DNA from 2 places in the Nocardioides sp. NBC_00163 genome. Region 1 is predicted to be linked to the other one. Evidence: predicted binding sites of a transcription regulator. Region 1 holds the regulator's gene; the other holds the start of a gene.
The links. The regulator LexA, encoded in region 1, represses DNA repair genes until DNA is damaged. The targets are predictions, from matches to a motif close to TCGAACANNTGTTCGA.
Positions count from the first base shown of each region.

Region 2: a site for LexA is predicted at 7,762-7,777, ahead of ruvC (crossover junction endodeoxyribonuclease RuvC). Genes of this name have one in related genera too.

Region 1 is NZ_CP108155.1:3,871,894-3,887,485, forward strand. It holds gene OG801_RS18615 (helix-turn-helix transcriptional regulator) at 1-388, shown strand, start outside; gene OG801_RS18620 (pyridoxamine 5'-phosphate oxidase family protein) at 442-1,071, shown strand; gene dapF (diaminopimelate epimerase) at 1,071-1,922, shown strand; gene OG801_RS18630 (SDR family NAD(P)-dependent oxidoreductase) at 1,983-2,759, shown strand; gene OG801_RS18635 (VWA domain-containing protein) at 2,862-4,493, shown strand; gene hflX (GTPase HflX) at 4,566-6,065, shown strand; gene OG801_RS18645 (SGNH/GDSL hydrolase family protein) at 6,159-6,911, shown strand; gene OG801_RS18650 (ATP-dependent DNA helicase) at 6,922-8,916, shown strand; gene OG801_RS18655 (MXAN_6640 family putative metalloprotease) at 8,972-10,480, opposite strand; gene OG801_RS18660 (alkaline phosphatase D family protein) at 10,615-12,285, opposite strand; gene lexA (transcriptional repressor LexA) at 12,381-13,148, opposite strand; gene OG801_RS18670 (LysM peptidoglycan-binding domain-containing protein) at 13,331-13,708, shown strand; gene OG801_RS18675 (hypothetical protein) at 13,821-14,714, opposite strand; gene nrdR (transcriptional regulator NrdR) at 15,113-15,592, shown strand, end outside.
Region 2 is NZ_CP108155.1:461,537-477,128, reverse strand. It holds gene OG801_RS02345 (ROK family protein) at 1-916, opposite strand, end outside; gene xylA (xylose isomerase) at 1,056-2,210, shown strand; gene xylB (xylulokinase) at 2,221-3,615, shown strand; gene pgsA (phosphatidylinositol phosphate synthase) at 3,764-4,384, shown strand; gene OG801_RS02325 (inositol monophosphatase family protein) at 4,381-5,154, shown strand; gene pdxS (pyridoxal 5'-phosphate synthase lyase subunit PdxS) at 5,247-6,143, shown strand; gene pdxT (pyridoxal 5'-phosphate synthase glutaminase subunit PdxT) at 6,140-6,712, shown strand; gene OG801_RS02310 (YebC/PmpR family DNA-binding transcriptional regulator) at 6,821-7,588, shown strand; gene ruvC (crossover junction endodeoxyribonuclease RuvC) at 7,789-8,313, shown strand; gene ruvA (Holliday junction branch migration protein RuvA) at 8,310-8,909, shown strand; gene ruvB (Holliday junction branch migration DNA helicase RuvB) at 8,916-9,998, shown strand; gene yajC (preprotein translocase subunit YajC) at 10,086-10,454, shown strand; gene secD (protein translocase subunit SecD) at 10,462-12,189, shown strand; gene secF (protein translocase subunit SecF) at 12,189-13,430, shown strand; gene OG801_RS02275 (adenine phosphoribosyltransferase) at 13,427-13,993, shown strand; gene OG801_RS02270 (bifunctional (p)ppGpp synthetase/guanosine-3',5'-bis(diphosphate) 3'-pyrophosphohydrolase) at 14,069-15,592, shown strand, end outside.

The sequences.
Region 1 (15,592 bases):
GGAGGAGTCGCTCGCGCAGGTTCTGGAGGCGACGGTGTGGGCCAAGGAGTGCTGGGTGGCCTCGATCGAGGGCCTCGCGATGCCGGTCCGGAGCCGCACGGACTCGGTCGTCGCGCTGGTCGAGCGGCACGAGGCCGTGGCGGCGCGGTGGCTGGCGGTCGTACGCGACATCGAGCGGCGCGGGGCCTGGGAGGACCGGCTCATCGACGCCCTGTGCGAGCCGCCGGAGAGCTTCCAGATCGGTTCGGTGGTCGCCCACGTCCTGACGTACGCAGCCCATCGGCGTCTGCTGGCCCGGATGATGCTCCGGATGGCCGGTGTCGAGGTCGACCGGGGCGACCCGATCGAGTGGCTGCGGGCCCGCCGGGGCGAGGTCCCGACGGTCTGAGCGAGCGGCGAAATGATTCGGCCGCCCGCGCGCCCGCCTCGTACCCTGAGGCCGTGACCCCTACCTGGACTGAGATCAGCACAATCGAGGAGCTCGTCGACCTGGTCGGCGTGCCGCACGAGCGGGCAGCGACCAAGGGGCGCCCGGCGCTCCTCGACATCGACAGGCAGTGGCTCGCCGCGACGCCGTTCTGCGTGCTCGCGACGTCGGACACCGCCGGCAACTGCGACGCCTCGCCCAAGGGGGACCCGGCCGGGTCGCTGGTGCACGTCATCGACGACAAGACGATCGCGATCGCGGAGCGGCCGGGCAACAAGCGGGTCGACGGCTACCGCAACGTACTGGCCAACCCGCACGTCGGGCTCAACTTCCTGATCCCGGGCCGCGGCGACACGCTGCGGATCAACGGCCGTGCCCGGCTGGTCTCGGACGCACCGTTCTTCGACGAGATGGTCGTGAAGGGCAAGAGGCCGATCCTCGCCCTGGTCGTCGACATCGACGACATCTTCTTCCACTGCGCGAAGGCGTTCCTGCGCTCGGGCCTGTGGGACCCGGAGACGTGGGACCCCGACCACCTCCCCAAGCGTGCGGTCATCGCCAAGCAGGTCGAGAACGACCCGCGTACGCTTGCCGAGATGGAGGACTACTACCGCACCGACACCTACTCGAAGTCCCTCTACTGATGTCCTACCCGTATCTGAAGGGACACGGCACGGAGAACGACTTCGTGCTGCTGCCCGACGTCGACGGGTCGGTGCACGGCGCCCTCTCGGACGAGGCGATGGCCGACCGGGTCCGGGCGCTGTGCGACCGCCGTGCCGGCATCGGCGGCGACGGGATCCTGCGGGTGATCCGGACCGCCGCCTACACCGGTGAGGACCGTCCGGTCAGCGACGCCGAGTGGTTCATGGACTACCGCAACGCCGACGGCACCCGGGCCGAGATGTGCGGCAACGGCACTCGGGTCTTCGCGGAGTATCTGCGCTCCGCCGGGCTCGCCGGCGACGAGGTCACCTTCGCGACCCGCGCGGGCGACAAGACCCTCCGGGCGTCCGGAGACGTCTGGACCGCCGACCTGGGCTCGCCGAAGCTGCTCGGGTCGACCCAGGTCACCGTCGCCCACCACTTCTGGTCGGCCTGCAACGTCGACATGGGCAACCCGCACGCCGCCGCCGAGGTCGACTCGATCGACCCACACGGTCCCGTCGGTGACCTCTACGACTCCCCGATCTTCGACGAGGCGGTCTATCCGCACGGAGTCAACGTGGAGTTCTTCGAACGCGTCGCCGAGCGTCACGTCGCGATGCGGGTCTTCGAGCGCGGCGCGGGGGAGACCCGCTCGTGTGGCACCGGAGCATGCGCGGTGATGGTCGCGGCCGCCGAGGCCGACGGTCTCGCGATCGCGCGCGATGCTGATGTGACGTACCGGGTCGATGTTCCTGGCGGCACGCTCCACGTCACCTGGACGACCGACGACCGGGTGCTGCTCACCGGGCCGGCGGTCCTGATCGCCGAAGGCACCACCGCGCTCTGACTGCGAGACGGTTAACGGGTATTCACCATCGTGAGGGTGGTCACGTCTATGGTGCTGCCCATGGAGTTGACTGATAGCACAGCGATCGTGACCGGTGCGGCCAGTGGGATCGGGGCGGCGACCGCCCGGGCGCTGGCGGCCAAGGGTGCGACGGTGATCGTCGCGGACATGCAGAAGGACAAGGGCGAGGCCCTGGCGGAGGAGATCAAGGGCCTGTTCGTGCCCGTCGATGTCACTGACACCGACCAGATCACCAACGCCGTGGAGAGGGCCGTGGAGATCGCGCCGCTGAAGGCGGTGGTCAACTCGGCCGGGATCGGCTGGGCGCAGCGCACCATCGGACGCGACGGCCAGATCGGCTCGGCGCACGACCTGGATGCGTACAAGAAGGTCATCGCGATCAACCTGATCGGCACCTTCGACATGTGCCGCCAGGCCGCGACCTACATCAGCCGCAACGAGCCCGACGCCAACGGGCAGCGTGGCGCGATCGTCAACCTCGCCAGCGTGGCGGCCTTCGACGGCCAGATCGGACAGGTGTCCTACTCCTCGTCCAAGGGCGGCGTCGTCGGCCTCACCCTCCCGCTCGCGCGCGACCTCGCCGCGGTCGGCATCCGCGTCAACACCGTCGCCCCGGGGCTGATCGACACCCCGATCTACGGCGAGGGCCCGGAGTCGGAGGCGTTCAAGGCCAAGCTCGGCGAGAGCGTGCTGTTCCCGCACCGGCTCGGTGAGCCGGCGGAGCTGGCCAGCATGGTCGTGGAGTGTCTGACCAACGACTACATGAACGGCGAGACGATCCGCGTCGACGGTGGCATCCGGATGCCACCGAAGTAACTGAAGGCAAGATGTACCCCGACGGCTGGCGCACCGCTAATGTGTGCGCCAGCCGCGGACAGTTTCAGACCGCTCCGCGGAATGTCGGAGCAAGGAGTTCGCATGTCCGATAAGGCGGACACCAGTACGTCGAAAGCGCTCGCGATCATCGAGTCCGACGAGCCCACGGGGCCGGCGGGAACGGGCGAGCCCCCGCGCGAGCCACGACTGACGCGGGAGACGATCGGGGTGATCGCCGGTGCGGCCGGCGTACTGGCCGTGTGCCTGATCGCGACCGCGCTGGTCGCCAACGGCAACGCGGACTCGACCGACGACCGGACCTGTCTCGGCCCGGAGATGACGGTCGCGGTGGCTCCCGAGGCGGCGACCGCAGTGGGCAACATCCTCGAGGACGCCGGCTGTGGCCAGATCGAGGTGGAGTCGGCGAAGGCCGACCAGGTCCTTGCGCCGCTGGCGCTCGACGGCGATCTCCCCGATGTGTGGATCCCCGACTCCTCGGTCTGGCTGGACCGGGTCGACCCGGCCGCCGAGCCGGTGACGCTGCGGGACTCGATGGCCTCCTCGCCGGTCGTGCTCGTCTCCGGCGACGGGCTCACCCGCACCTCGTACGCCGAGGCCTTCGCCGAGGACGACCTGCTGATGGGCGACCCTCAGCGGATGATGAGCGCTCTCGGCACGGCCGTCGCGAGCCGGGGGAAGCCCCAGAGCGAGGCCAAGCTGGAGCCGTTCGCAGAGCGGCTCGCCTCCGGCGAGGAGGGCGCCGGGCCGACCGACTCGGGACGCCTGGCCGAGCTGCAGACGGTCATGGGCGGAGTGACCGCGACCAGCGAGCAGCAGTGGTCGACGTACGCGCCGACGTTGAAGGCCAGTGCCCCGAAGGAGGGCACGGTGGTCCTCGACTACCCGGTCCTGATCACCGCGGACGCCTCGCGCCGAAACTCGATCGCCGCCTCGATCACCAGCTTCGCCAGGGTGCTCGACAGCGGTGCCACCGACACCGCGCTGACCCAGGCCGGGTTCCGCACCACCGGAGCCGGCAAACCGGCGCCCAACGTGGGCGCGTACACCCGCGTCGACTCGGCCGCGGTCGCGGAGACGGCCTCGGAGTGGAGCGCCAGGCTTCGGCCGACCCGGGCGATCGCGGTCATGGACGTCTCCGGCTCGATGGCGTGGCCGACCGCTCCCGACAGCGCCACCACCCGCCTCCAGCTCACCCAGGAGGCGGCCTCGGAGGCCGTCGATCTCCTTCCCGGCGGCGCCGCGATCGGGCTCTGGGCCTTCTCCGAGAAGACCGAGGGCACGCTGGGAGCCGACCACAAGGTGCTCGTCCCCACCCGTCAGCTGGCCTCGAAGAACCAGCGCGCGCAGCTGACCGAGGAGATCGCCGGTCTCACCGCGCGCACCGGCGGCGGCACATCCCTGCACGACACCGCCCTGGCGGCCTATCAGGCCGCGGTCGCCTCCTACGACCCGCTGGCCTCCAACGACGTGCTCCTCTTCACCGACGGCACCAACGACGACCCCGACTCGATCGACGTGGCCGAGCTCGTACGCCAGCTCGAGGCTGCCTCCGACCCACGGCGGCCGGTCCGCGTCCTGGGGATCGGGATCACCGCCGACGCCGACCTCGGTACGCTGCAGGCGATCGCCGATGCGACCGGCGGGGCCGCGTACGTCGCCGATCGGCCGGAGGACGTCGGGCAGGTCCTTCGAGAGGCGCTCGGGCAACGCTGAGACCGGCCCCGGATCGGGCTTGTGGATAAGCATTGTCCCCCGGGTGGTGCGGCGCCGTATCCTTGTTGGTATATGACGAACAACGCACACGATTTTTCACTCGCTGACGAGCTCGAGGCCACCGAGGACTGGGACGCGCTCGACGACAACCAAGAAATTGGGTACAGCGAGTCGGGTTATGCCGACGAGGATCCCGAAGACATCGACCCGACCGTCGGTGCCATGGAGCTCGCCGAGCGGCACGCGCTCAAGCGCGTCGCCAGCCTGCGCACCGAGCTCGAGGACATCACCGAGGTCGAATACCGCCAGCTTCGCCTGGAGCGAGTGGTGCTCGTGGGCGTGTGGGCCGGCGGCACCCAGACCGACGCCGAGAACTCCCTGGCCGAGCTCGCGCTCCTCGCCGAGACGGCCGGCTCGGAGGTGCTCGAGGCGATCTACCAGCGTCGCCAGGCGCCCGACCCCGCGACGTACATCGGACGCGGCAAGGTCGAGGCGCTCAAGGAGATCGTCGCCGCGACCGGCGCCGACACCGTGATCGCCGACGGCGAGCTGGCCCCGAGCCAGCTCAGGAACCTCGAGGACCGCACCGGGGTCAAGGTCGTCGACCGGACCGCGCTGATCCTCGACATCTTCGCCCAGCACGCCAAGTCCCGCGAGGGCCAGGCACAGGTCGAGCTCGCCCAGCTCAGCTACATGAAGCAGCGGCTTCGTGGTTGGGGTGGCAACCTGTCCCGCCAGGCCGGTGGCCGCGTCGCCGGTGGTGCCGGTATCGGTGGCCGTGGTCCCGGTGAGACCAAGATCGAGACCGACCGCCGCCGGATCAACACCAAGATCGCCAAGCTCAACCGTGAGCTGAAGGCGATGAAGGGCACCCGCGACACCAAGCGTGCCGACCGGAAGCGCCACCACATCCCGGCGGTCGCGATCGCCGGCTACACCAACGCCGGCAAGTCGTCGCTGCTCAACCGGCTCACCGGTGCCGGGGTGCTCGTCGAGGACGCGCTCTTCGCGACCCTGGACCCGACCACCCGCCGCACCACCACCGAGGACGGGCGGGTCTACACGATGTCCGACACCGTCGGTTTCGTGCGTCACCTGCCCCACCAGCTCGTCGAGGCCTTCCGCTCGACGCTGGAGGAGGTCGCCGACGCCGACCTGGTCGTGCACGTCGTCGACGGCTCCCACCCCGACCCCGAGGGTCAGCTGGCGGCGGTGCGTGAGGTCTTCGCCGAGATCGGTGCCAGCGAGGTGCCGGAGCTGGTCGTGATCAACAAGGCCGACATCTCCGACCCGCTGGTGATCGCCAGGCTGTTGCGCGCCGAACCTCACTCGGTCGCGGTCTCGGCCAAGACCGGCGAGGGCATCGACGCGGCCATCAAGGCCGTCGAGACCGACCTGCCGCGGCCGGGCGTCGAGTTCTCCGCGCTGGTTCCCTACGAGCGGGGTGACCTGGTCAACCGGATCCACCAGCACGGCGAGATCGACCACCTCGAGCACACCGCCGAAGGCACCGTCGTCAAGGGCCGCGCCAACGCGGACCTGGCCGGCGAGCTGGCTGCGTACACGAACTGAGCGCGGAGCGCGCACTCTGATCCGGCGTTTCGAGATTGGTGATGCCAGGATCGTCCCGCACACTTGGGACGATCAGTCTCGGAGAGGGCAGGGATGCGGACAGAGGTACGCCACGCGGCGCGCGCCACGATCGTGAGCGCGCTGGCTGGTGCTGTCCTGGTGGCCACGCTCGCGGGCTGTGGCAGCCAGGACGACGCCGCCCTCCCAGGGCAGAAGGCGAACCACGAGGCCGAGGTGACCCAGGACCTGTGCACCCGGCTGGCCGCCGAGTCGGTGACCCGCGCCTCCGTGGTGACCGGAGCAGGCGAGCGGGTCGTGGTGATCGGTGACTCCTGGGCCTCTGGCTTCGGGCTGGACGACCCCGGGCTCTCCTGGCCGCGCTATCTCGACGGCGAGGTGCGGGTCTCCGGCTTCGGCGGCACCGGCTACTCGCACGAGCTGATGGAGCGGTGCGGCCCGATCTCGTTCCCCGAGCGTGTCCCCGACGCGGTGGCGCAGGGGGCCGACCTGGTCGTGCTCGAAGGCGGCATCAACGACTCCAAGAGCGATCTCGACGACGTCGAGAAGGGCTTCCGGGCCACCCTGGACGAGCTGAAGGGCCATGAGGTGATCGTGCTCAGCGCGCCCAAGGTGAACTCCCGCGCCAAGGCCATCAGGGTCGTCAACAAGATGATGCGGCGGGTCTCGGCGGAGTACGGGGTGACGTACATCAACGTCTTCGACCTCGAACTGCCCATGCTCGCGGACAACACCCACCTGACGGTGGCGGGCCACATGCAGTTCGGGGAGATCGTCGCCCGCCGGATCGCGGAGAGCCGATCGGAGACTGTCCCCGCCCACGGCTAAAGTGGCCCGGGTGACCGTAACCGAGACCGCCTCCCAGACGCCCGTACGTGAAGCTTTGGCGGATGCGGTCGCGACCCTCGGCGGGGCCACCCGCGAGGGTCAGGTGCTGATGGCCGACGCGGTCGCCCAGGCCCTGGCCGACGAGGAGCACCTGCTGGTCGAGGCCGGCACCGGCACCGGGAAGTCGCTGGCCTACCTGGTCCCGTCGCTGCTCCACGACAGCCGGGTCGTGATCGCCACCGCGACCCTGGCGCTGCAGCACCAGCTCGTCGAGCGTGACCTGCCGCGCCTGGTCAAGGCGATCGGTTCGCGCCCCGGCATCGACGCGTCCTACGCCGTCCTCAAGGGCCGCTCCAACTATGCCTGTCTCCACCGGGTGCGCGAGGGCGCCCCCGACGACCAGGGCACCCTGGTCGACGTCCCGCTGGGCCCGATGGCGGAGAAGGTCCTCGAGCTTCGCGGCTGGGCCGAGAAGCAGGCGGAGAAGGGCGGCAGCGGCGAGCGCGACTCCGCGCCCCGCCACACCGACCGCGAGTGGCGCCAGGTCTCCGTCAACCACCGCGACTGCCTCGGCGCGGCCAAGTGCCCCTTCGGCGAGGAGTGCTTCGCCGAGGTCGCCAAGGACAAGGCCCAGAAGAGCCACCTGATCGTCACCAACCACTCCCTGCTCGCGATCGACGCGATCGAGGGCGTGCCGATGATCCCGGAGTACGACGCCGTCGTGATCGACGAGGCCCATGAGCTCGTCGCCCGGGTGACCCAGGCGGCGACCGACGAGCTGACCGCGGCCGAGGTGGAGCGGGCCGCCCGGCGGGCCCAGAAGCACATCGAGGGCTCCGAGGCCGATGACCTCGCCGATGCGTCCGACGCGTTGCGCGCGGCGATCAACGAGACCTCACCCGGCCGGCTGATCACGCTGCCCGAGGTCGTCTCGGACGCCCTGGTGCTGGTGCGCGATGCCGCTCGGTCCGCGATCTCCGCGCTGCCGAAGCCGAAGGACTCCGAGGGCGCCGACCCCGGCTTCCAACAGGCCAAGGGCGGCCTGCAGGAGGTCTTCACCACCGCCGAGCGGATGGCCGCCGCGTCGGAGCACGACGTGATCTGGCTCAACGAGGGCGGCGACCGGATCCCGCCCCGGCTCTGTGTCGCGCCGCTGCAGGTCTGGGCGCAGATGCGCGAGAAGCTGCTCACCGAGAAGACTGTCGTCTTCGCCTCGGCGACCCTCAAGCTCGGCGGCGACTTCGGCCCCGTGGCCGGATCCCTCGGGCTCAAGGCGGAGGAGCGCACCGCGGTGGGCGCCGCGGCGCAGCGTACCGATGACGTGCTGCCGTGGATCGGCCTAGATGTCGGCAGCCCGTTCGACTACGGCAAGCAGGGGATCCTCTACGTCGCCCGCCACCTGCCTCCTCCCGGGCGCGACGGCATGGGCGCCAAGACCCTCGACGAGATCGTCGACCTCGTCGACGCCGCCGACGGACGTACGCTCGGGCTCTTCTCGTCCCGTCGTGCCGCCGAGGCCGCCGCCGAGGTCGTGCGCCAGAAGCTGCCTCACCTGACCACGCTGGCCCAGGGCGACGCACAGCTGCCCGAACTCGCCGCGCAGTTCGTCGCCGACCCGCACACGGTGCTCTTCGGCACGCTGTCGCTGTGGCAGGGCCTCGACGTCCCCGGCGACACCTGCCAGCTCGTGATCATCGACCGGATCCCGTTCCCGCGGCCCGACGACCCGCTCATGTCGGCCCGGCAGCAGGCGGCCGACAAGGCCGGCGGCAACGGGTTCATGCAGGTCGCCGCCACCCATGCGGCGCTGCTGCTCGCGCAGGGCGCCGGCCGGCTGATCCGCACCACCACCGACCGTGGCGTCGTGGCCGTCCTGGATGCCCGCCTCGCCACCGCCCGCTACGGCGGATTCCTCAAGGCCAGCCTGCCGCCGATGTGGGCCACCACCGACCCCGACGTTGTACGAAAGGCCCTCAAGCGGCTCTCGGAGATGGCCTCGGCCTGACCGAAATGCACGCCGAGTCGGCTCGTCAAGACGAGCCGACTCGGCGTGGGTTGGGTCAGCGGTAGGTCTTCGCCCACCAGCGGTGGGTGGCCTTGTCGGGGGTCGCGACGCCGTGGCAGGAGAACGCGGTGCCCTGGCCACACTTGAAGTTGCTGCTCGCGTTGGCGAAGGTGACCTCGACCTTGCGGATCCGCTTCGAGGAGAAGCCCTCGATGGTCTTGGTGGCGATGCCCTTGCTGTTGGGCTTGAGGTAGTAGACGCCGCGGGTGCCGTCGGTGCGGAAGATGCTGACCACGGCGGCGTTGGCGCTGGGTCGGGCCAGGTCGACCTTCACCCGCAGCTTCCAGCCCTTGCCCACCTTCTTCGGGACCAGACGCTGCGAGGCGTAGGTGAGGTGCTTCAGCGTGAACTTGCCGTCGACGGTCTGTCGCTTGGCGGGCAGCGCGGTGCGGCCGTCGTAGACCGGCGCGTAGTAGGCGCCGCCCTCGCTGTAGGTCTTCGAGGGTGCCAGGTTGGCGGCGGCGAAGCGGGTGTACTGCGTCTTCAGGGTGGTGCCGCGGTCGGCGAGCGCCCGGCGGATGGCGAGGGTGGAGTAGGTCGACGGGGCTCGGTTCCAGATATCGAGGACCACGGCCGGCAGGCCACCCCGCTCCCTGGCGAAGCGCTCGGAGAGGTAGCGGAAGAAGATCCAGTTGCCGTAGATGCCGAGGTTGGAGGCGTAGGAGTTGTCCAGCGGCTTGCGCTGGTCCTCGAGCTGGCCGTAGCCCAGGTACTGCCGGTTGTCGTTGATGCTGTCGTAGACCTCGTCCTCGACCCAGGTCGCGGTGGACTCCATCATCCAGCGGTCCTCGCCGGCGTCGTAGGCGAACTGGACGGCGTGGAAGTATTCGTGAGCGGCGGTCACACGGAGGTTCTCGGTGGGCGTGTTGTACGAGCCGTACTCGCTGGTGGCGTAGTCGTTGTCCAGGACGCAGTAGGCCGTCGCGGCGGTCTTGGAGACCTTAGTCTCGGGCGCGCAGTAGCCGTAGTAGCCCTCGTCGTAGAGGTTCTCCAGGTAGATGTCGACCTTGCCCGGAGTGACCGCCTTGTCGGCGGCGGGCTTGCGGTAGCCCGCCTGCACGTAGAGGTTGTGGACCTTCGTGACCACGTCACGGACCTGGGTCGCGTACGTCGTCGAGGCGCGGTCGCCGCCCTTGCCTGGCGTGTAGTGGACGCAGACCGCGTCGCTGCAGGTCTGGGCCGCGGTGCGCGGGCGGGCGAGCAATTCCCGCGCGGCGGCCTTGTTGGAGCCGTCCAGGGCATCCTTGGCGTTCCACAGGTCGGTCAGCGCGATGGTCGCGTCGGGCCGGCCGGCGACGTGCCGCCCGGGCACGACCTGCCGGGTGCCGCGCACCGACTGGTTCCGCTTGACCTTCTTGGCCGCGGCGAGCGCCTCCCGGGCCGCCTTCTCCGTCACCGGCTGCTCGGCGCTGGTGTCACCGCCGGTCCTCACCGAGGTCGCCGGCGTCGAACCGGTTGCGGGCATGGTGGCGACGAACGTCGCGACGACCATGCCTGCGATCAAGACGAGGGATCGTTGTTTACGGTTGATCCGGCGGGCAATGTTTCGCATGAGATACCAGACGTTCGGGAAGACAGACCTGGGCAGTCTAAGCGCAGAGTGCCGCTGTGTCCGGCGGACACGGCCTAGGACATGGCCTAGACGGGCTGCGTGACGTGATGGAGCCTGTTGCTTCCGGTTGCGGTGGCGTACGACCTGGTCCAGGTGGCGGCAGTATTGGAGTCCTTGCGTTCGCCGATGACGTACCAGTCCATCTGGGCGCGGTTGCGGGTCACGTCGAGGACGGAGAAGCCGTGGTCGTCGAAGTTGAGGTAGCGGACGTGGCGGTTGGCGGTCCTGATGATGCTCTCGACCGTCAGGCTGACCGAACGGCGCGGCGCACCGAGGATGTCCTTGAGGTTGTTCGAGGTCACCGAGGTGGCGACGAACTCCACTCCGGCGGTCTTGCCGAGCGGGTAGACGGCGGAGTCGTACGGCAGGTCGCAGGCCCAACCTGAGTGGATGTCGCCGGTGACGAAGACGGTGTCGGTGATCGCGTTGTTGCGGATGTGCTCGAAGAGCTCGGTGCGGTCGGCGGTGTAGCCGTCCCACTGGTCCACGTTGTAGGCGATGCCGTTGTCGGGCAGCAGGCCGGTGACGTCGTTGACCGGGGTGATCAGGCTCTTCGGAAGCGCACCGAAGGTGACCGGCGCGATCATCACCGGGTTGCCGACGATCTTCCACTGAGCGTCGGTGAGCAGGCCGTCCTTGAGCCACTCCAGCTGCTCGTCGCCGGTGATCGTGCGGTCGGGGTCGTCGACGCCGGCGAGGTCGGTGCGGGCGACCTGCTGGGAGCGGTAGGAGCGCAGGTCGAGCATGCTCAGCTCGAGCAGGTTGCCGAAACGCAGCCGCCGGTAGATGCGGTCGTGGAGATGGCCGTCGGTCTCCACCGTCGCTGTGCCATCGACGCGCAGCGGCATCCACTCGTCGTAGGCCTGGTTGGCGTTGGTCTTGCGGTCGATCCAGTCGTACTCGCCGGGCTCGTTGTTCTCGGCGCCGAGCAGCCAGGCGTCGTTGGCCGACTCGTGGTCGTCCCAGGTGACGATCCAGGGCAGCCGGGCGTGGGCGGCGGAGAGGTCGACGTCGCGCTTGTACTGCGCGTGCCGGATCCGGTAGTCGGCCAGCGTGTGCATCTCGTGGGCCGGCTCGTGCGGCCGGACGTCCTCGTTGGCCATGCCGTAGCCGTACTCGCCGGGGCCGTACTCGTAGAGGTAGTCGCCCAGGTGGAGGATCGCGTGCAGGTCGTCGCGGGCGGCCAGGTGGCGGTAGGACGCGAACCAGCCGGCCTGCAGGTTGGAGCAGGAGACCACCCCGAAACGTACGTTCTCCGGGACCGCGTCCGCGGCCGGAGCGGTGCGGGTGCGGCCGACGCGGCTGGTCTGGCCGTTGTAGGTGAAGCGGTAGAAGTACCAGCTCTCCGGCGCCAGGCGGGTGACGTCGAGCTTCACGGTGTGGTCGCGGTCGGGACCCGTCTGCTGGGATCCCTTCGCGGTGACGCGGCCGAAGTCCGCGGTGGGCGAGACCTCCCAGCGGACCAGGACCTCCTCGCCCTGCCCGGACCCGGGAGTCGCGTCCGTCGTTGGCGTGACCCGGGTCCAGATGACCACGCGGTCCGGGAGCGGGTCGCCGGAGGCGACGCCGTGCTGGAAGTGGTTGAGCGAGCCGCTGGCGGCCTCGCCGGGCTCAGGGAGCGCGATGGCTCCCGCTCCCGCGGCGGTCGCCAGCCCGGCGGCGATGAGGGTGCGGCGGTCGATCTGCGTCTGGGTCACGCTGTAGGGAACGACGCAGCCGCCGGCCCTGTCATGGGCCGGCGGCTGGATTTCACGCAGTGTTCCCGGACTCGTTCCGGGAGGTGGCGCAGGACTCAGAGGCTGCGCAGGACCGCCGTCACCTTGCCGAGGATCGTCGCGTGGGTGCCGTCGATCGGCTCGTACGCAGCGTTGTGCGGCAGCAGCCAGACCTTGCCGTCCTTGCGGGAGAGCGTCTTGACGGTGGCCTCGCCGTCGATCAGCGCGGCCACGATCTCGCCGTTCTCGGCGGTCGGCTGCTGGCGCACGACCACGAAGTCGCCGTCGCAGATCGCCGCGTCGACCATCGAGTCACCGGAGACCGAGAGCAGGAAGAGATCGCCGTTGCCGACCAGCTGCTTGGGCAGCGGGAAGACGTCCTCGATGCTCTGCTGGCTCGAGGTCTCTTCGGCCAGGATCGGGCCACCGGCCGCGATCCGCCCGACCAGGGGGACCATGGCGGCGTCGGGGTTGGGGTTGATGTCGGCCTCGGCGGTGATCGTCGACTCGGGCTCCTCGCCGGACATGGCCTTGCGGTGGGCCATCACCTCCGGGAGGAAGACCTCGAGGGCGCGCGGTCGCTTCGGGTCCTTGCGGATCAGACCACGCTGCTCCAGCGCGCGGAGCTGGTGGGCGACGCTGCTGGTGCTGGTCAGCCCGACCGCGGCGCCGATCTCGCGCATGCTGGGCGGGTAGCCGCGCTGCTCGATGCTGTCGCGCAGGTGAGCGAGGATGCGCTGCTGACGCGGCGTGAGCCCGGTCGCGTCCGGCGGCCCGTCGGGCAGCTCGCGGACGCGGCTCTTCTTCGAACCGCCTGATCCGGTGCCTGTCTTCTGCGTGGTCATGTCACCACATTAGTCCCTCTGGCACCACGACATCAAACATTTGTTCGACCTCGTGGTCGGCGCGTGTCGGCGTTCGAAAATTCTTGGGGTCGCTACTTGCGTTGTTCGAACACGTGATCTACCTTCGAACATGTGCTCGATCGAACACGTGATCGAGAGACTGGTGATCAGGAGGCCGTGAGATGAGTGCAACAGTCTATGTGCTGCCCGTAGCCGAGCCACCGCGTCCGGCGCCGGAGGTGCGTCGCTCGACCGTGCGACTCACTCGTCGCGGACGAGTCGTCGTGTTCGCATTCGCGCTCGTCGTGCTCTTCGGGATCGCGCTGATCGGGGCGAAGGTGGCGTTCGCCGTGGAGAACGGTGCCGACAAAAGTCCCTCCTCCACCGCCCACGCGATGGTCGTCGGCGATGGCGACACGCTCTGGGACATCTCCTCGAAGGCCGTCGCCGGCACCGACTCCTCGATTCGGGAGATGGAGCAGAGGATCAAGGAGCTCAACAGTCTCGAGTCCTCGATGCTCGTGTCCGGACAGACGCTGATCGTTCCGACCGCGCCCTAGGCGCCGCACAGATGTCCGGCTGCTCCTTCGACCCTGGCGGCCGGCTACCGGGAAAAAGAGTGAGAGTGCTGCAGACGATGGGAAGCGTCTGCAGCACTCTCGCTGCGTCGGGTCAGTGGCGCCCGCGGTAGGGGCTGTCCGGCTCGGCCGGCGGCCACTGCTTGTTGCGAGTGCCGTGCCGCGGCGGCCACTCGTCGTCCGGTTCGACCGGCGGGTCCTGGGGCTGACGCTGGGAGGGCATCGCCTGGGTTGCGGCGGGGTCCTGGGTCAGTCGAGCCCGCGAGCCGGTCTGGCCGTAGCCGGTCGGGGTCTGGTAGGCGCCGGACTGATACTGCGGGGAGCCCGCCTGCTGAGTGGGGTAGCTGTCCGTGCCGTATCCCTGCGAGCCGTACCCCGGAGTGCTCTGCGGCGTCGACGTCGGTGTCGGCGGGCTCGAGTAGTAGGGCTGTGGGGTGGGCGGCGGGCTGGTCGGCGGCTGGTAGGACGATGCGCCGTAGGCGGCCCGGCTGCCGGTGTTGCCGTAGCCCTGATCGCTGCTGGGGTAGCCGTACGGCGACTGGGAGCCGGTGTCGGTGTAGGCCGAGCGGTTCGAGGTGTCGCCGTAGGGCGGCTGGCTCCCGGTGTCGGAGCTGTGCCGGCCGTAGCCGGTGTCGTCGTAGCCGTAGGAGCCGGTGCCGTAGTAGTCCTGCTCCGGGTAAGCCTGCTCAGGGTAGGCCTGGTCGGCGTAGGCCGGGGCCGAGTAGTCCTGCTCCTCGACGTAGGCGTTGGAGTGGCTTCCGGCGTAGTCGTCGGTGGGTGGCGTGGTGGGGGAGCCGGAGAAGGCCCGCCAGGCCTTCCCGGCGAAGGTGAAGGTCAGGAAGAGGCAGGCGACTGCAACGACCGCCGCGATGGCGAGCTTCGCCCAGGCGCCGGAATCGCCTCCCCGTGCGTCGGCCCCGAAACCGACGGCGACCCACACGAGCACTCCCCAGATGACGAGGAAGGCCAGTGTCGCGATCGCAGGCAAGATGAAAGGTGGCCGGGGACCGCTTCTGGGGCGCGTGCCTCTCCGCGACCCGACGCGATTTCCTCCGGAGATGTTTGTCACGGGGGTCATTCTTACTCATCCAGGCCAGTCCGTCGCCGCTGAACCGGAATCTTTCGGTGTTTGACCGGCGACACGCCGGGCACGCGGGTAAACCCGACGCTCGCTTGCATCGTCGTGGGGGCGGGCGTACGGTTACCACTACATCTAGTAGTTACACCGCTGTAGTTATCCACATCTAGTTCACATGAACGGGCGGATGGCCCACAGCGATGGGGGTGTTGTTCCACAGGGACTCACGCTCATATCCACAGGTTCCACAGGCTCGGGCCGCCAATGAGACGGCCTGGATCCACAGGTCTCACGAGAGGGGCTCTACCGTGCACTGTCCGTTCTGCCGACACAGCGACACCAAGGTGCTCGACTCCCGCGTGGCCGAGGACGGTGGCCAGATCCGGCGCCGCCGGGTCTGCCAGGAATGTGGGAAGCGGTTCACGACCGTCGAGCAGATGCAGCTGATGGTGGCCAAGCGCTCCGGCGCAGCGGAGCCGTTCAGCCGCGACAAGGCGGTGCACGGCGTACGCAAGGCATGCAAGGGCCGGCCGGTCACCGAGGACCAGCTCGCCTGCCTCGGCCAGGAGGTCGAGCAGGCGCTGCGCAGCCAGGGGCTGGCCGAGGTTCCCAGCAACGAGGTGGGGCTGGCGATCCTCGCGCCGCTGCGCGAGCTCGACGAGGTGGCGTACCTGCGCTTCGCGAGCGTCTACCGGGCCTTCGGGTCGGTGGAGGACTTCGAGCGTGAGATCCAGATGCTGCGTACGGAACGGGAAGTCCAGGACTTCGAGGCAGAACATCCGGTCGAG
Region 2 (15,592 bases), 2.7 Mb from region 1:
CGCCGGCGACGGCGTCGAGCGCCGCCTGATCGCCCGCCTCGCAGGCCCGGGTGAGGTCAGCCATCGTCGCCACCTGCGCGCGGGCGAGGATCTCCTGCTGCCCGGCCATCCGCTCCAGGCAGCCGTGGCCGCCGCAGCCGCACCGCGGGCCGTCGGGAGCCACCACGACATGGCCGAGCTCGCCGGCGCCCGCGTGCGCGCCGCGGAAGACCTCGCCACCGATCACGATGCCGCCACCGATGCCGATCTCGCCGGAGACGTGCACGAAGTCGCGCAGGGGAGCGCCGTCGTGCTCGTGGCCGCCGAACCACATCTCGCCGAGAGCCGCCAGATTGGCCTCGTTCTCCACGTCGACCTCGAGCCCGGTTCCCTCGCCGACGGCGCCGGCGAGATCGACCCGGGCCCAGCCCAGGTTGGGGGTGCGTACGACGGCGCCCTCGACGGTCAGGCCGGGCACCGCCACGCAGGCACCTGACAGCGGTAGACCCTGGGAGGTGGCGCTGCGGGCGGCGGTGCGGGCCAGATCGATGAGATCGGCGACCACCTCGTCGACCTCGCGGCCGCGGTTGTCGCGGCGTACGACATGGTGGTAGCGCGGCACGCCGGTCAGGTCGGTCACCACGGCGGCCAGGTAGTCGACGTTGACCTCCAGGCCGAGGCCGGCGACGCCTCCGGGAGCGAGGTTGAGCGCCGTGGCGGGCCGGCCACGCTCGGTCGCGGCCGGGGCGCTCTCCTGGATCAGGCCGGCGGAGATCAGATCGGACACCAGCCCGGATACCGACGACTTCGTCAGGCCGGTGCGCGCAGCGACCTGCGCCCGCGAGACCGGGCTGGTGCGGGCGACCTCGCCGAGCACGAGCGCGAGGTTGCTCGCCCGCATCCCGGCATGCTGGGCAGGCTCGGTTCTGGCGGTCATGCACGGGATTAGACCAAGTTCTGAACTTTAGGTCAAGCGACCCGCTAGCAAGTGTTCAAAGGGTTGACAATGTGACGGCCGTCGCGTTTCATGTTGATCATATAGTCCGAGACATGAACTAATGTGAGGAAGCAAGGCTATGACCGATTACACCCCCACCTCCGAGGACAAGTTCACCTTCGGGCTGTGGACCGTGGGCTGGAACGGGCAGGACGTGTTCGGCTCGGCGAGCCGGCCTCACCTCGACGTCGCCCACTCGGTGCACAAGCTGGCCGAGCTCGGCGCCTACGGCATCACCTTCCACGACAACGACGTCTTCGCGATCGACGCGAGCGACGCGGAGCGCCAGGCGGAGATCGACAAGCTCAAGGCCGCGCTGGACGAGACCGGCCTCAAGGTGCCGATGGCCACCACCAACCTCTTCGGTCACCCGGTCTTCCGTGACGGTGGCTTCACCTCGAACGACCGCGAGGTGCGCCGCTACTCGATCGCCAAGGTCGCGCGCAACATCGACCTCGCCGCCGAGCTCGGCGCCACGACGTACGTCATGTGGGGTGGCCGTGAGGGTGGGGAGTCGCACGCTGCCAAGGACATCGCGTCCGCGCTCGACCGCTACCGCGAGGCGGTCAACCTGCTCGGCGACTACGTGACCGAACGGGGCTATGACATCCGGTTCGCCATCGAGCCGAAGCCCAACGAGCCCCGCGGCGACATCCTGCTGCCGACGATCGGCCACGCGCTCGCCTTCATCAACTCTCTCGACCGTCCCGAGATGGTCGGCCTCAACCCGGAGGTCGGTCACGAGGAGATGGCCGGGCTCAACTTCGCCTCCGGTGTCGCCCAGGCGCTGTGGCACGGCAAGCTCTTCCACATCGACCTCAACGGTCAGCACGGCCCGCGCTTCGACCAGGACCTCCGCTTCGGCGCGGGCAACCTGCGGGGCGCGTTCAACCTGGTCGACCTGCTGGAGACCAAGGGCTACGAGGGCCCGCGCCACTTCGACTTCAAGCCGCCGCGCACCGAGGACGAGGACGGGGTGTGGGCCTCGGCCGCGGGCTGCATGCGCAACTACCTGGTGCTGCGTGAGCGGGCCAAGGCCTTCCGGGCCGACCCGGAGGTCAAGGCTGCGCTCGAGGCCTCGCAGGTCGAGGAGCTCTCCGTGCCGACGCTGGCCGAGGGCGAGACGCTCGAGGACATTCGCAAGGCGACGTACGACATCGAGAAGCTGGACCACGGCTACGCGTTCGAGCACCTCGACCAGCTGGCCATGGACCACCTCCTCGGGCTTCGTTAGGTTGCAGGGCATGCCGCTCGTCGCCGGGGTCGACTCCTCGACCCAGTCCTGCAAGGTCGTCGTCCGTGACGCGGAGACCGGGGCGCTGGTGCGCTCCGGCTCCGCGCCGCATCCCGAGGGGACGGAGGTGGACCCGGCGGCGTGGTGGACCGCGCTCGAGTCGGCCGCCGAGGCGGCCGGCGGGCTCGATGACGTCGCCGCCGTCTCCGTCGGCGGACAGCAGCACGGGATGGTCTGCGTGGACGAGGCCGGAGAGGTCGTACGCCCGGCACTGCTGTGGAACGACACCCGCTCGGCCGGCGCGGCCGCCACGCTCAACACCGAGCTGGGTGCCGCGGCCTGGGCCGATGCCGTCGGCTCGGTGCAGGTGGCCAGCTTCACGGCCACCAAGCTGCGCTGGCTCGCCGAGCACGAGCCGGACGCCGCGGCCCGGGTCGCGGCGGTGTGCCTGCCCCACGACTGGCTGACCTGGAAGCTCGCCGGCGCCCCGGGGCTGGAGGCGCTGCGTACGGACCGCAGCGATGCCAGCGGCACCGGCTACTACTCGGCCGTGACCGGCGAATACCGTCGCGACCTGCTCAAACGGGCGCTCGGGCGGGACGATGTCGTGCTGCCGGAGGTGCTCGCGCCCTCGGCCTCGGCGGGACGTACGCCGGCCGGGGCGCTGCTCGGCCCCGGTTGCGGCGACAACGCCGGGGCGGCCCTGGGCGTGGGCGCCCGGCCCGGTGACGTCGTCGTCTCCATCGGCACCTCCGGCGTCGCCTGCGCGGTATCGGAGACACCCACCTCCGACGCGTCGGGCACTGTGGCGGGCTTCGCCGACGCCACCGGCCGTTACCTGCCGCTGGTCGCCACCCTCAACGCCGCGCGCGTCCTCGACGCCACCACCCGGCTCCTCGGGGTGAGCCACGAGGAGCTCTCCCGGCTGGCACTCGAGGCGCCCTCGGGCTCCGGCGGCCTGGTCCTCGTCCCTTACCTCGAGGGCGAGCGCACCCCCGACCGGCCGTCGGCTCGGGGCGTGATCCACGGCCTGACCCTCGCCACCGCGGAGCCCGCCTACCTGGCCCGCGCGGCCGTCGAGGGCCTGCTCTGCGGGCTCGCCGACGGCATCGATGCGCTGAAGTCCCAGGGCGTCGCGGTCAACCGCGTCCTCCTCGTCGGCGGGGGCGCCCGCTCCGAGGCCGTACGCCGTCTCGCACCCGTCGTCCTCGGCCACCCCGTACTCGTCCCCGAGCCGGGGGAGTACGTCGCCGACGGCGCCGCCCGCCAGGCCGCCTGGCTCCTCACCGGCGGCGCGGAGCCCCCGACCTGGGAGCTCGCCGGCACCCAGACCTACGAGGCCGACCCCGACCCCGCCGTACGCTCCCGCTATGCCGAGGTCCGCGATCTGACCGAAGGCGTTTAGCTCCGCTGGTCGAGCCGCCGGAGCCGCTAGGCGAAGGCGTGTCGAGACCAACACAGTCGTTCGAGCGCAAACGGGACTGTGTTGGTTTCGACACGCTCGCTGCGCTCGCGGCTCAACCGACACCTACGTCCGATACCGTGGCCGCGCCATGTTGGATCACATCAAAGGCTTCGTTCAGGGAGTCGTCCTCGCGCCCATCGTCCGGCTGTTCGTGGCGCTGAAGATCAGCCCCGATGTCGTGACGCTCGTCGGCACCATCGGAGTAGTGGTCGGAGCGCTGGCGTTCTACCCGCGCGGCGAGCTGCTGGCCGGCACGATCTTCATCACCTGCTTCGTCTTCAGCGACCTGATCGACGGGGCGATGGCGCGTGCCGTCGGACGTACGTCGAAGTTCGGTGCCTTCTGGGACTCCACCCTCGATCGGTTCGGTGACGGCGCGGTCTTCGGCGGCCTGGCGCTCTACTTCGCCGGCCCGGGTGACTCCGACCTCTACCTCGCACTGTCCCTGTGGTGCCTCGTCATTGGTGCGGTCACCTCCTACGCCCGTGCCCGCGCCGAGTCGCTGGGCTTCACCGCCAACGTCGGCATCGCCGAGCGCGCCGACCGTCTGGTCCTGGTCCTGGTGATGACCGGCTTCGCCGGCATCTTCTCCCTCGACCTGCTCATCTACATCGCGCTGTGGATCCTCGCCGTCGCCTCGACCGTGACCGTCGGCCAGCGCATCTGGACCGTCCGCAAGCAGGCCCTCGCCGAGGAGGCGGCCTCGTGACCGCGCCGACCGAGGCAGACGTACGCCTGGCCGCGGAGCTCGTCCGCGGTGCCGGCTCGCTCGCCGCGAAGATGCGCAACGAGGGCATCGGTGACTCGATCGAGACGAAGACCTCGGTCTCCGACCTGGTCACCGCTGCCGACAAGGCCGCCGAGAAGGCGATCGTCGAACGCCTGACGGCCGAGCACCCGGGTGACGGCATCCTCGGCGAGGAGGGGTCGGCCCGCGAGTCGACCACCGGCCGGGTGTGGACCATCGACCCGGTCGACGGCACCTACAACTTCGTACGCGGCCTCGACTGGTGGTGCTCGGCGCTGGCGCTGACCGACGGCGACGGCATAGTCCTGGGTGCGATCTACTCACCGGCGGAGGACGCGGTCTACGTCGGCGGCCCAGAGCTGCCCACGACCCGCAACGGCGTCCGGCTCGACGCGATGCCCGACACGCCGCTCGCCCTCGCCTGCCTCACCACCTACCTCCACCCCTCGAAGCTGAAGCAGCCGGTCGGCGAGGCGTACGTCCGCGTCGCCAGCGGCGCCGCCTCGATCCGGATCCTCGGCTCCGGCTCGATGGACCTCACCGCCATCGCCCAGGGCAAGCTCCACCTCTTCTGCCAGCACTCCGTCCCCGACTGGGACCGGCTCCCTGGCGCCGCCCTCGTCCTGGGCGCCGGCGGAGCCACGACCCAGGTGGAAGCCGGCGGCGTCACCTGGTCGCTTGCCGGCGCACCCACCGCGGTGGCAGAGGCCGCCGAGGCCTTGACCGGGTAGCAGTCCACTTGGAGCAGTCCACTTTGGGAACAGTGGCTTGACCAGGGCTTTCCGAGGGTGGCGTACGCCTCGTCCCGACCTACGATCGCCCCATGGCAACAAGCATGAATGAGACGGGAACCTCGCGGGTCAAGCGCGGGATGGCGGAGATGCTCAAGGGTGGCGTGATCATGGACGTGGTCACCGCCGAGCAGGCGAAGATCGCCGAGGACGCCGGGGCGGTGGCGGTGATGGCGCTCGAGCGCGTCCCCGCCGACATCCGCGCCCAGGGCGGCGTGAGCCGCATGTCCGACCCCGACATGATCGACGGCATCATCGAGGCCGTCTCCATCCCGGTCATGGCCAAGGCCCGGATCGGCCACTTCGCCGAGGCCCAGGTGCTGCAGAGCCTCGGGGTGGACTACATCGACGAGTCCGAGGTGCTGACCCCGGCCGACTACGAGAACCACATCGACAAGTGGGCCTTCACCGTGCCGTTCGTGTGCGGCGCGACCAACCTCGGCGAGGCCCTGCGCCGCATCACCGAGGGCGCGGCGATGATCCGCTCCAAGGGCGAGGCCGGCACCGGCGACGTGTCCAACGCGGTCACCCACATGCGTACGATCCGCCGCGAGATCCGCCGTCTCGGCGCCCTCGCCGAGGACGAGCTCTACGTGGCCGCCAAGGAGCTCCAGGCTCCCTACGAGCTGGTCAAGGAGGTCGCCGAGAACGGCAAGCTCCCGGTCGTCCTGTTCACCGCCGGCGGCATCGCGACCCCCGCCGACGCCGCGATGATGATGCAGCTCGGCGCCGAGGGTGTCTTCGTCGGCTCCGGCATCTTCAAGTCCGGCAACCCGGCCCAGCGCGCCGAGGCGATCGTCAAGGCGACCACCTTCCACGACGACCCCGACGTCGTCGCCAAGGTCTCCCGCGGCCTCGGCGAGGCGATGGTCGGCATCAACGTCGACGAGCCCGCCAGGTCGATCCAGTTCGCGGAGCGCGGCTGGTGACGACAGTCGGCGTACTCGCTCTCCAGGGCGACGTCCGCGAGCACCTCGCCGCCCTCGACCGCCTGGGGATGAAACACACATCCGTACGCCGCCGGGAGGAGCTCGACGCGTGCGACGCGCTCGTCATCCCCGGCGGTGAGTCGACGACGATGTGGCGCCTGGCGCGTACGTTCGATCTGCTCGACCCGCTTCGGGAGCGGGTCCGGGGCGGGATGCCGGCGCTCGGCACCTGCGCCGGCATGGTGCTCCTGGCCGACCGGCTGCTCGACGCGGCCCAGGGCCAGGAGACCATCGGCGGGCTCGACATCACCGTCCGGCGCAACGCGTTCGGGCGGCAGACGGAGTCGTTCGAGACCGACCTCGTTGTCACCGGGCTGGACGACACGGTCCACGGCGTCTTCATCCGGGCGCCCTGGGTCGAGCAGATCGGCCCGGGCGTGGAGGTCCTGGCGAGCGTGGGGGAGCACCCCGTCGCCGTACGTCAGAACCAGCTCATGGCGACGAGCTTCCATCCCGAGGTCAACGCCGATGACCGGCTGCACCGGCTGTTCCTGGATACCTGCTGCTGACGGTGACGCACTGCAGGTAGTTAGAATGGAGACCTGCTGCCCTGTGACGTCTTCCGGTGGTGGCACGACAAGCATCAGCGACGACGCGGGGCAAAGGACGGTTTCCAGATGAGCGGCCACTCCAAGTGGGCAACGACGAAGCACAAGAAGGCGGCGATCGACGCCAAGCGCGGCAAGCTCTTCGCCAAGCTCATCAAGACGATCGAGATCGCGGCCAAGACCGGCGGCCCCGATCCGACGGGCAACCCGACCCTCTTCGACGCGATCCAGAAGGCCAAGAAGCAGTCGGTCCCCAACGACAACATCGACCGCGCGGTCAAGCGCGGTGGTGGGCTCGACGGCGGCGGGGTCAGCTACGACACGATCATGTACGAGGTCTACGGCCCCCAGGGGGTCGCGCTCCTCATCGAGTGTCTGACCGACAACCGCAACCGGGCGGCCATGGAGGTGCGCACCGCGGTCACCCGCAACGGCGGCACCATGGCCGACCCGGGCTCGGTCTCGCGACTCTTCGACCGCAAGGGCGTCGTCGTCGTGGCCAAGGCGCAGGAGGGCAACACGATCACCGAGGACGACCTCCTCGAGGCCACCCTCGACGCGGGTGCCGAGGACGTCAACGACCTCGGTGAGTCCTTCGAGATCGTCTCCGACCCGTCCGACGTCGTCGCGGTCCGCACCGCGCTGCAGGACGCCGGCATCGACTACGACTCCGCCGAGGTCCAGTTCGTCGCGAGCATGGACATCCCGGTCGCCGACGCCTCGGCCGCCGGGAAGGTCTTCAAGCTCATCGACGCCGTCGACGACCTCGACGACGTACAGAACGTCTTCTCCAACGCCGACATCCCCGACGAGGTCATGGAGACCGTCGACGCCTGAGCGGCTCGCTGGTCGAGCCGGATTCGTGAGGAACGAGCGAATCCGTGTCGAGACCAACACGGTTCTGTCGAGCGGACAGAGGACCGTGTTGGTCATCTCGACAAGCTCGATACAACGCTCGACACGCCTCCGCCCAGGGGCTCCGGCGGCTCGACCAGCGATGCCGGTACGCTACGAACAGACGTTCGATGGAGGTGCTGATGCGGGTGCTTGGGATCGACCCGGGCCTGACCCGGTGCGGGATGGGCGTGGTCGACGGGTCGCTCGGTCGGCCGCTGTCGATGGTGGACGTCGGAGTGATCCGTACGTCCTCCGATCTTCCCGTCTGGGAGCGGCTGGTGAGCATCGAGAAGGGCATCGACGCCTGGATCGAGGAGCACCGGCCCGACGCGGTCGCGATCGAGCGGATCTTCGCGCGCTCGAACGTCTCCACGATCATGGGTACGGCCCAGGCCAGCGGCCTCGCCATGGTCTGCGCCGCCCGGCGCGGACTGCCGGTAGCCCTGCACACGCCCTCTGAGGTCAAGGCCGCCGTGTCCGGCAACGGCCGGGCCGACAAGCAGCAGGTGACCGCGATGGTGACCCGCATCCTGCGGCTCCCGACCCCGCCGAAGCCTGCCGATGCCGCCGACGCGCTCGCGTTGGCCATCACCCACCAGTGGCGCGGAGGCGCCCAGAACCGCATCGAAGCCGCGGTGGCCGCGGCAGGGAAGGTACGCCGATGATCGCGTCCGTGCGCGGCAAGGTCGCCGCAGTCAGTCTCTCCACCGCCGTCGTCGAGGTCGGCGGCATCGGGATCGAGCTGCTCTGCACGCCCAACACGCTGGCCACGCTCCGGACCGGCGAGGAGGCTCACCTGCCGACCAGCCTGGTCGTGCGCGAGGACTCGCTGACCCTCTTCGGGTTCACCGACACCGACGAGCGCACTCTCTTCGAGCTCCTCCAGACCGCCTCCGGTGTCGGCCCGAAGCTCGCCCAGGCGATGCTCGCCGTCCTCTCGCCCGACGGCATCCGTCTGGCCATCGCGGGCGAGGACGCCAAGACCCTCACCAAGGTTCCCGGCATCGGCCAGAAGGGCGCCCAGCGGATCATCCTGGAGCTCAAGGACAGGATCGGCGCACCGACCGGCACCGCCTCCGTCCCGGCGCGCGCCACCGCAGCGGCGCCGTGGCGCGACCAGGTCGCCGAGGCCCTCGTCGGCCTGGGCTACAACGCCCGGGACGCAGACAAGGCGGTCACCGCGATCGAGCCCGAGGCCGGCGACCAGGCCAACATCTCGTTGCTGCTCCGGGCGGCCCTGCGCACCCTTTCGAAGGCATAAGGACCCATGCACGAGGACGATCTGGACCGGGCCGAGGAGGACTACTTCTCGTCGCTCACCATCGCCGAGGCCGACGGCGACGACCGTGCCGTCGAGGCCGCGCTGCGCCCGAAGACCCTCGACGAGCTGATCGGCCAGCAGCGCGTCCGCGAGCAGCTCGGCCTCGTCCTGGAGGCGGCGCGGCAGCGTGAGCGAGCCCCCGACCACGTACTCCTCTCCGGGCCGCCAGGCCTCGGCAAGACCACCCTCGCGATGATCATCGCGGCCGAGATGTCGGCGCCGCTTCGGATCACGAGCGGTCCGGCGATCACCCACGCCGGCGACCTGGCCGCGATCCTGAGCGGGCTCAACGAGGGCGAGGTTCTCTTCGTCGACGAGATCCACCGGATGAGCCGCCCCGCCGAGGAGATGCTCTACCTGGCGATGGAGGACTTCCGGGTCGACGTGATCATCGGCAAGGGCCCGGGCGCGACCGCGATCCCGATCGACCTACCGCCGTTCACGCTGGTCGGCGCGACCACGCGGGCCGGCCTTCTTCCTGGCCCGCTCCGGGACAGGTTCGGCTTCACAGGCCACCTCGAGCTCTACGACCCGGCCGACCTCGAGCTGATCGTGCGCCGCTCCGCGGGCCTGCTCGACGTCACCCTCAAGGACGACGGCGCCTCCGAGATCGCCGGCCGCTCCCGCGGCACTCCGCGGATCGCCAACCGGCTGCTGCGTCGCGTACGCGACTATGCCCAGGTCAAGGCCGACGGCACGGTCACCCAGCAGATCGCCGAGAAGGCGCTCGATCTCTACGAGGTCGACCCGCTCGGCCTGGACCGCCTCGACCTGGCCGTCCTCGACGCCCTGTGCCGGAGGTTCGGCGGCGGCCCGGTCGGCATCTCCACCCTCGCCGTCGCCGTGGGGGAGGAGCGGGAGACGGTCGAGGAGGTGGCCGAGCCGTTCCTGGTGCGGTCCGGTTTCCTGGCACGTACGCCGCGTGGCCGGGTCGCGACCCCGGCCGCATGGGAGCACCTCGGGCTGCCGGTGCCGGCCAACGCCGAGGCTGCGGCCTGGTCCAAGGAAACGCTCTGGGATGAGGCCTGATTCACAGTCTCAACCAGGTGCCTGGTTAGACTTGCACGTCGCCGTGCGCCTGCCGGTGACCACTCAGACTGTCGGAGCCGAACCCCCGTGGAATTCCTTCCTTTTATCGTCATCATCGTCCTGTTCTACTTCCTGTTGATCAGGCCGCAGCAGAAGCGTGCGAAGCAGGCTCGTGAGCTCCAGCTCAACCTCCAGCCGGGTGACCGGGTGATGCTGACCGCCGGATTCTTCGGCACGGTGACGGAGGTCGAGGAGACCACGACGAACATCAAGGTCGAGATCGCCGACGGCGTCGTCATCCAGGTCGTGCGTCAGGCCGTGGCCCAGAAGGTCACCGAGGCGCCTGCCGAGGAGATCGACGAGAACGCCGCCGAGGAGCCCGAGGTCGAGGCCAAGGCCGACGAGACCCCGGAGGGCGCCGAGAACGTCATCGTGGACCTCGACAAGAAGGACTGACCAACACATGGCACGCAAGACAGCGCGCCCCGGCCGGACACTCGCACTGCTCTTCTTGGCCATTGCGATCATGTTCGGCGGCATCGCGTTCGCCGGCACCTGGAAGCCCGAGCTGGGCCTCGACCTGCGCGGCGGCACCGAGATCTCGATGACCGCGGAGAACTCCGAGGGCGGATCGGTCCCGAGGGAGAGCCTCGACGAGGCCAAGTCGATCATCGACCAGCGCGTCAACGGCTCCGGCATCACCGGCGGCCGAGTGACCACCGAGGGCAACGACGTCATCAAGGTCTCCATCCCCGGCACCGGCAAGGTGCAGCAGGAGACCGCCGAGCGCGTCCGCCAGACCGCGAAGCTCCGCTTCCGTCTGGTCGCCTGCAGCCCGCAGAAGCCCTGCGGCGCGGCGGACCCCAGCGGCTCGATGGTCGAGGACCCCTCGGCCGGCACCGTGCCGGGCACCTCGCCGCGCGCGGCGTTCGGTGGCGAGACCGCCACCGCCTCCGAGACCGCGAGCGCTTCCGAGAAGTCGTCCGAGAAGGCCTCCGAGAGCGCCGACCCGAGCGCCGGCCCGTCGGCCTCGGCTGGCGCCGAGCCCGAGAAGCAGAACGAGAACGAGGTCGTCAAGGTCGACGACGCGGTCGAGTTCATGCGCAACGTGCCGCAGGAGTGGGCGACCGCCTACAACTCCTTCACCTGCCCCGCTCCCGGCGCCGAGCCGGCCGAGGACATCCCCGGAAAGCCGCTGCTGACCTGTGACGAGGACGGCGTCCCCTACCTGCTGACGCCTGCCGTCATCGAGGGCACCGAGATCAGCGAGGCCTCCTACGGCATCCCGCAGCAGCAGGCCAACTACGTGGTGACCCTGGACTTCAAGTCCGAGGGCAACAAGGTCTTCGCCGACACCACCGGCGCCATCGCCGGCACCGGCGAGCAGTTCGCGATCGTCCTGGACGCCAAGGTGATCTCGGCCCCGACCGCCGACTCGCGGATCAGCGGAGGCGCCCAGATCAGCGGCGACTTCACTCAGGAGTCCGCCGCCGCGCTGGCCAACAACCTGAAGTACGGCTCGCTGCCGCTCGACTTCCCCGAGGACGGCATCCAGACCCGGGTCATCGGCCCGACCCTGGCCGGCAACCAGCTCACCGCCGGACTCTGGGCCGGCCTCGTCGGCCTGATCCTCGTGGTGATCTTCTCGATCCTCTACTACCGCGCGATGAGCATCGTGGTGATCGGCTCGCTGGTTGTGGCAGGGGCGATGACGTACGGGATGATCCTGCTGCTCAGCGAGACCGCCGGCGTCACCCTGGACCTTCCGGGCGTGGCCGGTCTGATCGTCGGTATCGGCATCACCGCCGACTCCTTCATCATCCTCTACGAGAGGATGCGTGACGACATGCGTGAGGGACGCTCGATGCGGGTGGCCGTCGACACGGCCTGGCCGCGCGCCCGAAACACGTGTCTGGCCTCCGACGGTGTCTCGTTCCTGGCCGCGTTCGTGCTCTATGTCTTCGCGACCAACGAGGTCAAGGGCTTCGCCTTCATGCTCGGCCTGACCACCATCATCGACGTCCTGGTGTTCTTCTGGTTCACCCACCCGATGACCAAGCTGATGGCCGGCTGGGGCTTCTTCAACAAGGGCCACGTGCTCTCCGGCATGGACCAGCGCGCTATCGGCACCGTCGACGCCCCAAAGGGCACCACGCCCAAGGGCACCACTCTGGTCGGAGGCAAGGCCTGATGAGCAAGTTCTCCATCTCGCGGCTCGGCAAGGAGCTCTACACCGGCGAGAAGTCCTTCGACTTCGTCGGTCGCCGGATGCTCTGGTACGCCGTCTCCGCGGTCGTGCTCGTCGCCGTCGTCCTGGGCGTCTCGCTCCAGGGCATCAACCTCGGCATCGACTTCACTGGCGGCACGCGCTACACCGTGACCGTCGCGCAGGCCGACCAGGAGCTGGCCGACGACCTGCGCGCGGCGGTCGGTGACACGGCCGTCGAGGCCGCCGACGGCGCCACGGTGCGTACGGCCGGTGGCAAGTCGATCGTCATCGAGACCAAGGCCATCCCCGACAACTCCGAGGCCGACGACTCGATCATGGAGGCGATCACCAAGACCGCCGACGTGGCCGAGGACGACATCAGCCGCACCGGCATCGGTCCCAGCTGGGGCCAGCGGGTCGCCTCCAAGGCAGCCCTCGCGCTGGGCATCTTCCTCGTCGGCGTGGTCCTGTTCATCTGGATCTACTTCCGGGAGTGGAAGATGTCGGTCGCGGCCGTCGTCGCGCTGCTCCACGACGTGGTGATCACGGTCGGCGTCTACGCGATCATCGGCTTCGAGGTGACTCCGGCAACGGTCACCGGCTTCCTGACGATCCTCGGCTACTCGCTCTACGACACGGTGGTGGTCTTCGACAAGGTCAAGGAGAACACCCGCAACCTGTCGCAGAAGAAGCAGACCTACGCCGCCGCGGCCAACCTGGCGATCAACCAGACTCTGGTCCGCTCGATCAACACCTCGATCATCGGTCTGCTGCCGGTCGTCGCGATCCTCTACGTCAGCGCGGTCCAGCTGGGCACGTCCTCGCTGAAGGACATCTCCCTGGTTCTCTTCGTCGGTATGGCCGTCGGCACCTACTCCTCGATCTTCATCGCCACCCCGCTGCTGGTGCACCTGAAGTCGAAGGAGAAGGACATCGTCGACGCCGACAAGCGTGCCGCCGCCCGGATGAAGGAAGCCGACAAGTACGCCGCGGTGCCGGTCTTCGACGAGGGCATGCCGGTCGCGGAGGGCGACGAGCCGGACGAGCTCAGCGACGCCCCCTCCGAGGACCTTCACGAGGCCGGCGTGAGCCGGGGCACCAGCCCCAACCGCAACGCGACCGGCCGGGGCCGCAACGTACCCGACCAGCACCGTTCGGTCTCCGACAGCGGCGCCGCCGGGCGCCCGCAGCCGAAGCGCGAGTCGAGGTCGAAGCGGAAGTGACTGTCTCCGAGACGGCCGCTGGTGGCCGGTCGCTCGAGGAGACCCTCGAGCGGCTGGTCGCCGACGTTCCCGACTTCCCGGAGCCGGGTGTCGGGTTCAAGGACATCACCCCGCTGCTGGCCGACCACGCGGGCTTCAGCCAGGTGGTCGAGGCGCTCGCCGCTCCGGCGCGCGACGCCGACGGCAACGTGACCGTCACCAAGGTGCTCGGCATGGAGTCGCGAGGCTTCATCCTCGGCGCCCCCGCGGCCCTGCACCTCGGCGTCGGCTTCGTGCCCGTCCGCAAGGCCGGCAAGCTGCCCCGCGAGACCCACGCGGTCTCCTACTCGCTGGAGTACGGCGAGGCCACCCTGGAGATCCACACCGACGCGGTCGCGCCGGGGGAGCGGGTGCTGGTCATCGACGACGTCCTCGCGACCGGTGGCACCGCGGCGGCCACGATCGAGCTCGTCGAGCGCTGCGGCGGTGTCGTCGTAGGCGTCTCGGTCCTGCTCGAGCTCGGCTTCCTCGACCCGCGCAGCAAGCTGCCGGACACGCCGGTGCACGCACTGCTCACCAGCTAGCAGGTGGCCCGCAAGTGTCCAACCCGCAAGTGTCGTCCTAGCCAACGCTCCGGGTCGGGCCGGTAGACTCTGACTATGGCAGAGGATCGCATCGTCGCGCAGCCTCGTGCGCACAACATCGAGGCGCGGGAGAGCAGTGGCCCGGCCCCGTCGGGCCGCAGCGTCCGTGCGCGCCTGGCCCGGATCGGCGGCCGCGGCACGCCGGGCAATCCTGTGCTGGAGCCGCTGTTCCGGGCGGTGAGGTCCAACCACCCGAAGGCCGACCTGGCCCTGCTGGAGCGGGCGTACGTCACCGCCGAGCGCCTGCACGGCACGCAGATGCGCAAGAGCGGCGACCCCTACATCACCCACCCGCTCGCGGTGACCACGATCCTCGCCGAGCTCGGTATGACCGAGCCGACCCTGGTGGCGGCGCTGCTGCACGACACCGTCGAGGACACGCCCTACACGCTCAAGGAGCTCACCCGGGACTTCGGTGAGGAGGTCGCCCACCTCGTCGACGGCGTCACCAAGCTCGACAAGGTCACCTACGGCGACTCCGCGCAGGCCGAGACGATCCGCAAGATGGTCGTGGCGATGTCCCGCGACATCCGGGTGCTGGTGATCAAGCTCGCCGACCGCCTGCACAACATGCGTACGCTGCGCTACGTCCCGCAGAAGAGCCAGGAGCGCAGCGCTCGCGAGACCCTCGACATCTACGCGCCGCTGGCCCACCGGCTCGGCATGAACACCATCAAGTTCGAGCTGGAGGACCTCGCCTTCGCGACCCTCTACCCGAAGATGTACGACGAGCTCGTCCGCCTCGTCGCCGACCGCAACCCGTCGCGGGAGAAGTTCCTGGCCCAGGTCATCGACCAGGTCGAGCGCGACCTGCACGAGGCCCGGATCAAGGCGACCGTCACCGGTCGACCGAAGCACTACTACTCGATCTACCAGAAGATGATCGTCGGCGGTAAGGACTTCTCCGACATCAACGATCTGGTCGGCATCCGGATCCTGGTCGAGGACGAGCGCGACTGCTACTCCGTCCTCGGCATCCTGCACTCGCGGTGGAACCCCGTCCTGGGGCGCTTCAAGGACTACATCGCGATGCCGAAGTTCAACATGTACCAGTCGCTGCACACCACTGTGATCGGCCCGCAGGGCAAGCCGGTCGAGCTGCAGATCCGCACCTTCGCGATGCACCGCCGCGCCGAGTTCGGCGTCGCCGCGCACTGGAAGTACAAGGAGGACGGCCGCGCCGGTGTCGACACCGACCGGCCGATGGACAACGACATGAGCTGGGTCAAACAGCTCATGGACTGGCAGTCGGAGGTCAACGACCCCGGCGAGTTCCTGGAGTCGCTGCGCTTCGAGATGAAGCGCACCGAGGTCTATGTCTTCACGCCCAAGGGCGACGTGATCGCCCTGCCCGCCGACGCGACCCCGGTCGACTTCGCGTACGCCGTCCACACCGAGGTCGGCAACAAGACCATCGGTGCCCGGGTCAACGGCCGTCTGGTGCCGTTGGAGTCGACCCTGGAGAGCGGCGACGTCGTCGAGGTCTTCACCTCCAAGTCGCCCAACGCCGGTCCGTCGCGCGACTGGACCTCCTTCGTC